Tolumonas auensis DSM 9187: one gene and its partner. The protein of the gene in region 1 interacts with the protein of each later gene in a pairwise test. Links are inferred from orthologs where the notes say so. Each region holds a gene or a part of one and is shown in the gene's direction. Other genes may lie near its edges. The genes, in order: dnaJ and malT.

Region 1 (3,254 bases):
AACACGACGTACTGCTGCTGGACGTTACCCCGCTGTCACTGGGTATCGAAACCATGGGTAGCGTGATGACTACGCTGATCGAGAAAAATACCACGATCCCAACTAAGAAATCACAGGTGTTCTCTACAGCAGATGACAATCAGTCAGCAGTAACTATCCATGTACTGCAGGGTGAGCGTAAACGTGCGACTGATAACAAGTCTCTGGGTCAATTCAACCTGGAAGGCATCCGTCCTGCACCACGTGGCTTGCCACAGATCGAAGTAACTTTCGATATCGACGCGGATGGTATTTTGCATGTTTCTGCGAAAGATAAAGAAACAGGTAAAGAGCAGAACATCACTATTCAGGCATCTTCTGGTCTGTCTGATGATGAAATTCAGCGCATGGTACGTGAAGCGGAAGCTAATGCAGCTGAAGACAAGAAATTCGAAGAGTTAGTTCAGGCGCGTAACCATGCCGATGCGTTGATCCATGCTACTCGTAAGCAGATCACCGAAGCAGGTACTGCGTTGCCAGCGGATGAAAAAGCGAAAATCGATGCAGCAGTAAAAGCATTGGAAGATGCACTGAAGAGCGAAGACAAAGCAACCATCGAAGCTAAACAGCAAGAGCTGATGACCGCATCTCAGAAACTGATGGAAATTGCTCAACAGCAAGCACAGCAGCATCAGCATGCACATCAAGGCGCTGACGCTGGTGCAGATACTGCTGGTGGTAAAGCACATGATGACGTTGTCGATGCTGAATTTGAAGAAGTTAAAGACGACAAAAAATAAGCATCATTAACAGCTATTGGCAGTAATCACGGGCGTTGGGAGACCAACGCCCGTCTGTCTATACAAAAAGGTATGGATGACTCACTATGGCAAAGCGAGATTATTACGAAATATTAGGGGTTGAACGCTCTGCCGATGAGCGGGAAATCAAAAAAGCTTACAAGCGACTGGCGATGAAGTTCCACCCGGATCGCAATCCCGACAACCCTGAATCAGAAGAAAAATTCAAAGAAGCTAAAGAAGCATACGAAATTCTCTCTGATGCTCAAAAACGCGCAGCGTATGACAAATTTGGTCATGCAGGTGTTGATCCGAATCAGGCTGGCCCGGGTGGTTTTGGCGGTGGTGCTGATTTTGGTGATGTATTCGGCGATATCTTTGGCGATATCTTTGGTGGTGGTCGTCGTAGTCAGCGAGCTGCACGAGGTTCTGATCTGCGCTACAACATGGAACTGACTCTGGAAGAGGCTGTTCGGGGTGTAAGCAAAGAGATCAAAGTTCCTACGCTGGTAGAGTGTGACGAATGTCATGGCTCAGGTGCCCGTACGGGAACATCAGCACAAACCTGTCCAACCTGCCACGGTTCCGGCCAGGTACAAATGCGTCAGGGTTTCTTCGCGGTTACACAAGCGTGTCCACACTGTCATGGTAAAGGTAAGATCATCACTGATCCGTGCCGTAAATGTCATGGCGATGGCCGTGTGCAAAAAACCAAAACCCTGTCCGTTAAAATTCCGGCTGGCGTTGATACAGGTGATCGTATCCGCTTGGCTGGTGAAGGTGAAGCAGGCGAGTTTGGTGCTCCAGCCGGTGATTTGTACGTACAGGTTCATGTAAAAGAGCATCCGATTTTTGTTCGTGATGGCAATAACCTGTACTGCGAAATCCCGATCAGTTTCACCACGGCTGCTTTGGGTGGCGAAGTTGCAGTGCCGACTCTGGATGGCAGAGTAATGCTTAAGATCCCTGTTGAAACACAGACTGGCCGTATGTTCCGCCTGCGTGGTAAAGGGGTTCGCTCATTACGCTCTGGTGCTGAAGGTGATCTGCTATGTAAAGCTGTGGTGGAAACACCGGTAAAACTCAGTGACGAGCAGAAAGAATTACTGAAGCAACTTGAAGATTCACTGAACGGTTCAGGTGTGAAAACACATAAGCCAAAAGCAGATGGATTCTTTGAGGGCGTAAAACGATTCTTTGATGATCTGACAGGCTAATAATGCGGGTGTCTGTTTGTTTCGGGCAGGCGCTGAGGTATAGTCGGGTATTCCATTTTGTAGTGAGATGATATGAGTTTTTCATATCATCTTTCTCTTATTGCGTTTTCTTAACGCTAAGAAAGAACGATTAGGTCCAAGGTTATGAATCAGACTCCAATGACCGTGCTCGGCGCGGAGAAATTACGCGAAGAACTCGAGTATTTGAAGACAGTACAACGCCCACAAATCATTCAGGCAATTGCGGAAGCCCGCGCGCATGGTGATTTGAAAGAAAATGCAGAATATCACGCAGCCCGTGAGCAGCAAGGTTTCTGTGAAGGTCGCATTCAGGAAGTTGAAGCCAAGCTATCTAAGGCTCAAATCATTGATGTGACTAAATTGCCAAAAAATGGCCGCGTTATTTTTGGTGCAACAGTTACTGTGTTGAAATGCGATACAGAAGAAGAAATTACCTACCGGATCGTTGGTGATGATGAGTCTGATATCAAGTCTGGTTTGCTCTCTATCAATTCGCCGATTGCTCGTGGCTTAATCGGTAAAGAAGTCGATGACGTAGCAACTATCACGACGCCTGCAGGCAAAGTTGATTTTGAAATTGTTCAGGTTGAATATATCTGACGGCTGTGCAGGATGACGCCATCTGCTACTGAAACAAAGCAGCAGATGGCGTTGTTAGTTACTTCGGAATATGGATTTTCTTTTCTTCGGAAGGACGGAACAGAGTTAAGACATTCCCCATCACCTGCACCTGTACCGCATTGGTTTCGCGGACAATCGCGTCAACGATCAATTTCTTGGTTTCGCGATCAGCGGCAGATACTTTAACCTTGATTAGCTCATGGTGGTTTAGTGCCGCATCTATCTCGGCCAGCACACCTTCAGTCAGTCCATGCTGTCCCAGCATGACAACTGGTTTCAGATCATGAGCCAGTCCTTTCAAATATTGCTTTTGTTTGGTTGTTAAATTCATGGCACTATTTCTTCTTTATTAAATATTGAAAACGCCACATTTTAACCCCATCTACACTTTAATACTAATAGGGTTCGTTCCCAGAGTCGTTTACATGAGTAAAAAGAAGCGTACCGCCAGCTCAACACGTTGGCTAAAAGAACATTTTGATGACAAGTATGTGCAGCAGGCACAAAAACAGGGGCTGCGATCCCGTGCTGTATTTAAAATTGATGAGATTCAGCAAAAAGACAAATTGATCAAACAAGGCATGACGGTCGTAGATCTTGGTGCCGCTCCCGGAGG
Region 2 (3,635 bases), 2.4 Mb from region 1 along the record:
TGGTAACTCAGGCCATACCCGATCGCCGGTTGATCGACCGCGGCCATCGAGTCGAGGAAACAGGCGGCCAGACGGCCCAGACCGCCGTTGCCCAGACCTGGATCGACTTCCTGCTCCAGCAGGTCTGTCAGTTCACGCCCGTATTTTCTGACCACGTCGGCCACGACATCGGCACAGTCGAGACTGATCAGGTTATTCAGCGTCAGACGACCGACCAGAAATTCCAGTGACAGGTAGTTCACATGGCGTTCGGCACCAGTTGCCGCGCGCAGTTGTCCTTCAGTACGGCGCGCCGCCACCTGCTCGTTGACGGCGGCACTCACTGCCAGCCACCACTGATATGGCGTCATTTCAGTGGCGGATTGCAAACCCAGACGCTGCCACTGGCGGGTCAGTGCTGCTTCAAATTCGGCGGCCGAAAACAGTGCCGGCTTTTTACTCTGCTTCTTGATTGTCATTCGTTTCGTCCTTCGTCATCAGGAAAACCCAAATCGATTGATGACTATCCTGAAGCGAAAAATCAGCTGTTACCTCCTCCTGAAAAAAGATTAGCGAGGAGGATGAGCAGGGCGTAGGACAGGCGATTAGTGAGCGGTTAGTATGGTTTTGTGAGTGACTGCATTGAAAAAAGATCATCCGGCAGGCACCGTGTGCCGCAGTTGAAAATATTGTTCTGTGGCGGTTGTGAGACCACAGATAACTGGAAATGACGTTATGCTGATCCCTTCGAAACTGAGTCGCCCGGTACGACTGCAAAATGCCATCACCCGCGAGCGGTTATTGCAACGCCTGCAAACGGCTCTGGATTATCGTCTGGTGTTGCTGCATGGCCCGGCGGGTTATGGCAAAACCACGCTGATCGCGCAGTGGGCGGCGACATTGCCGCATGTCGGCTGGTTTTCGCTGGATGACAGTGACAATCAGCCGGAGCGTTTTGCCCGTTATCTGGTCGCGGCGCTGCAACATGCGACCGGTGGCCATTGCGTGAAGAGCGAGTCGCTCAGTCAGAAGCATCAGTACGCGCGTCTATCATCATTGCTGGGGCAGGTGTTTGCCGAACTGGCCGACTGGACCGAACCGACCTACCTCATCATCGATGATTACCATCTGATTGATAATGAAGAGATTCATGAAGCGATGCGCTTCTTCCTGCGTAATCAGCCGGACAATCTGACGCTGGTGGTGATCTCGCGGGCATTGCCGCCGCTCGGTATTGCCAACCTGCGGGTGAGGGAGCAGTTGCTGGAGCTGGATAACCAGTTGCTGGCGTTTAACCATCAGGAAGCACAGCAATTTTTCTGTAATCGCCTGACGACACCGATGGATGAGCAGGAGAGCGCCACGCTGTGTGATGAAGTGGAGGGCTGGGCAACGGCACTGCAGCTGATCGCCTTGTCCTCACCGGATTCCCGTTCTACGGTCCATCAGTCAGCCCGCAAACTTTCCGGTCTGAATACTACCTATCTGTGGGAGTATCTGGCGGAAGAAGTAATGGATCGCATTGATGCACCAACGCGGGATTTTCTGCTGCGTTGTTCGGTACTGCGTTCGATGAATGATTCGCTGGTGGCGAAACTCACCGGCCGACAGGATGGACTGGCGCAGCTCGGTGAGCTGGAACGGCGGGGGCTGTTTGTGCAGCGTATGGACATGGACGGCGATACCATCTGGTTCCGTTTCCACCCCTTGTTTGCCTCGTTTCTGCAGCACTGTTGTCTGCAGCAACTGGCGGCGGAACTGCCGGAACTACACCGGCGGGCCGCGGCCGGCTGGCAGGCACTGAACATTCCGTCGGAAGCGATCCACCATGCACTGGCGGCCAGTGATGCGCTGCTGCTGCGGGAGATCCTGCTGCAATACGGCTGGTCGCTGTTCCATCATGGCGAACTGGCGCTGCTGTCCGGCTGTCTGGAGGCACTGCCGTATGACGAGCTCATTCAAAGTCCGAATCTGGTGCTGCTGCAGGCCTGGCTGGCGCAGAGCCAGCACCGCTACACGCAGGTGGATGCCTTGCTGGAGCGGGCGAAACAGGCGATGGCGGAACATCAGGTACGGCTCAACGATGCGCTGCAGGGTGAGTTTAATGCGCTGCGGGCGCAGGTGGCGCTGAATGCCAACCAGCCGGAGGAGGCGATCCATCTGGCGCGTGAGGCGTTGCAGCAACTGCCACCGACCAATTTCTATGGCCGGATTGTCGCCACCTCGGTCATTGGCGAAGTGCACCATTATCTCGGGCAGCTGAGCAGTGCACTGCCGATGATGCAGCGTACCGAGCAGATGGCGCGGCGCCACGGTACCTATCACTATGCGTTGTGGGCGTTGCTGCAGCAGAGTGAAATCCTGATTGCACAGGGTTTCCTGCAGGCGGCGTATGAGGTGCAGGATAAGGCGCTGGAACTGGTGCAGAACCAGCATCTGGAACAATTACCGCTGCATGAATTTTTGCTGCGTATCCGTGCGCAGGTGCTCTGGTCGTGGTACCGGCTGGATGAAGCCGAAAGCTGTGCCCGGCAGGGGCTGCAGGTGTTAGCGGGATATGAGCAGAAGCAGCAACTGCAGTGTGTGGCGATGCTGGCGAAAGTGTCGCTGGCACGCGGCGATATCGACAACGCCAGTCAGCATCTGCAGCGTTGTGAAGTGCTGCTGCACAATGCCGATTATCACAGTGACTGGATCAATAATGCCGATATTCCGCGGCTGCTGTACTGGCAGATGACCGGCGACAAACAGTCGGTACGCAACTGGCTGGCACAGGCGGAACGTCCGGACGCGGCCTGTAACCATTTTCTGCAGGGACAGTGGCGTAACATTGCCCGGGCGCACCTGATTCTGGAGGAAAACGATCTGGCTGCGGAAATTCTGCAGCACCTGAACGAAGAAGCGCGGCGGCTGAATCTGTACAGCGATCTCAACCGTAATCTGCTGCTCTGTACCGTGCTGCACTGGCAATGTGACGAGCGCAGTGAAGCGCAGCGTACGCTGATGGAAGCGCTGACGCTGTCGAATCGTACCGGCTTTGTCAGTCACTTCGTGATTGAAGGCGAGATAGTGGCGCAACTGCTGCGGCAGCTATTGCAGCTGAATACCTTGTCAGAGATGGAGCAGCACAAGGCGCAGCGCCTGCTGAAAGATATCAACCAGCATCACCGCCACAAATTCGCCCATTTCGATGAAGGGTTTGTCGAGAAATTGCTGAATCATCCGAATGTACCGGAGCTGATCCGCACCAGTCCGCTGACGCAGCGCGAGTGGCAGGTGCTGGGGCTGATTTACTCCGGTTACAGCAATGAGCAGATTGCGGTCGAGCTGGATGTCGCCGCAACCACCATCAAAACGCATATCCGCAATCTGTATCAGAAACTGGGCATTCTGCACCGGCAGGATGCGGTCGAGCAGGCACAGAAGCTGCTGAAACTGATGGGGTATGGGGTGTAAGAAAAACGGAGAGGTGTCCGTTAGCGGACACCTCAGTGATTATCCGGATTACAGATCATCCCGCTGCCACAACCAGGCGGCGCCACGCACACCGCTGGAATCGCCGTGCAGCGCTTTGCGTACCGGCGTTTCACACTCACCACCGAAGACATATTCCTTCATCAGACGCGGAAGGTTGTCGTAGATGCGCTCCACGTTGC

What was found.
Region 2: the proteins of dnaJ (region 1) and malT interact in binary tests that used the Escherichia coli proteins (3 or more experiments, as listed by UniProt). The link is inferred for Tolumonas auensis DSM 9187 from one-to-one orthologs.

What each region holds. Positions count from the first base shown.
Region 1 is NC_012691.1:2,473,748-2,477,001, reverse strand. Bases 1-2,930 are described here. They hold dnaJ (molecular chaperone DnaJ), read left to right. Parts: upstream 1-865; coding sequence 866-1,996; downstream 1,997-2,930. Other genes in these bases: yhbY (ribosome assembly RNA-binding protein YhbY), read right to left, coding at 2,676-2,930; greA (transcription elongation factor GreA), read left to right, coding at 2,141-2,617; dnaK (molecular chaperone DnaK), read left to right, coding at 1-779. In the rest of the region: more of yhbY, read right to left, coding at 2,931-2,969; 23S rRNA (uridine(2552)-2'-O)-methyltransferase RlmE, read left to right, coding at 3,064-3,254.
Region 2 is NC_012691.1:56,256-59,890, forward strand. What follows is about bases 325-3,635. They hold malT (HTH-type transcriptional regulator MalT), read left to right. Parts: upstream 325-714; coding sequence 715-3,435; downstream 3,436-3,635. Other genes in these bases: malP (maltodextrin phosphorylase), read right to left, coding at 325-458; mak (fructokinase), read right to left, coding at 3,484-3,635. In the rest of the region: more of malP, read right to left, coding at 1-324. UniProt on the Escherichia coli protein: Positively regulates the transcription of the maltose regulon whose gene products are responsible for uptake and catabolism of malto-oligosaccharides.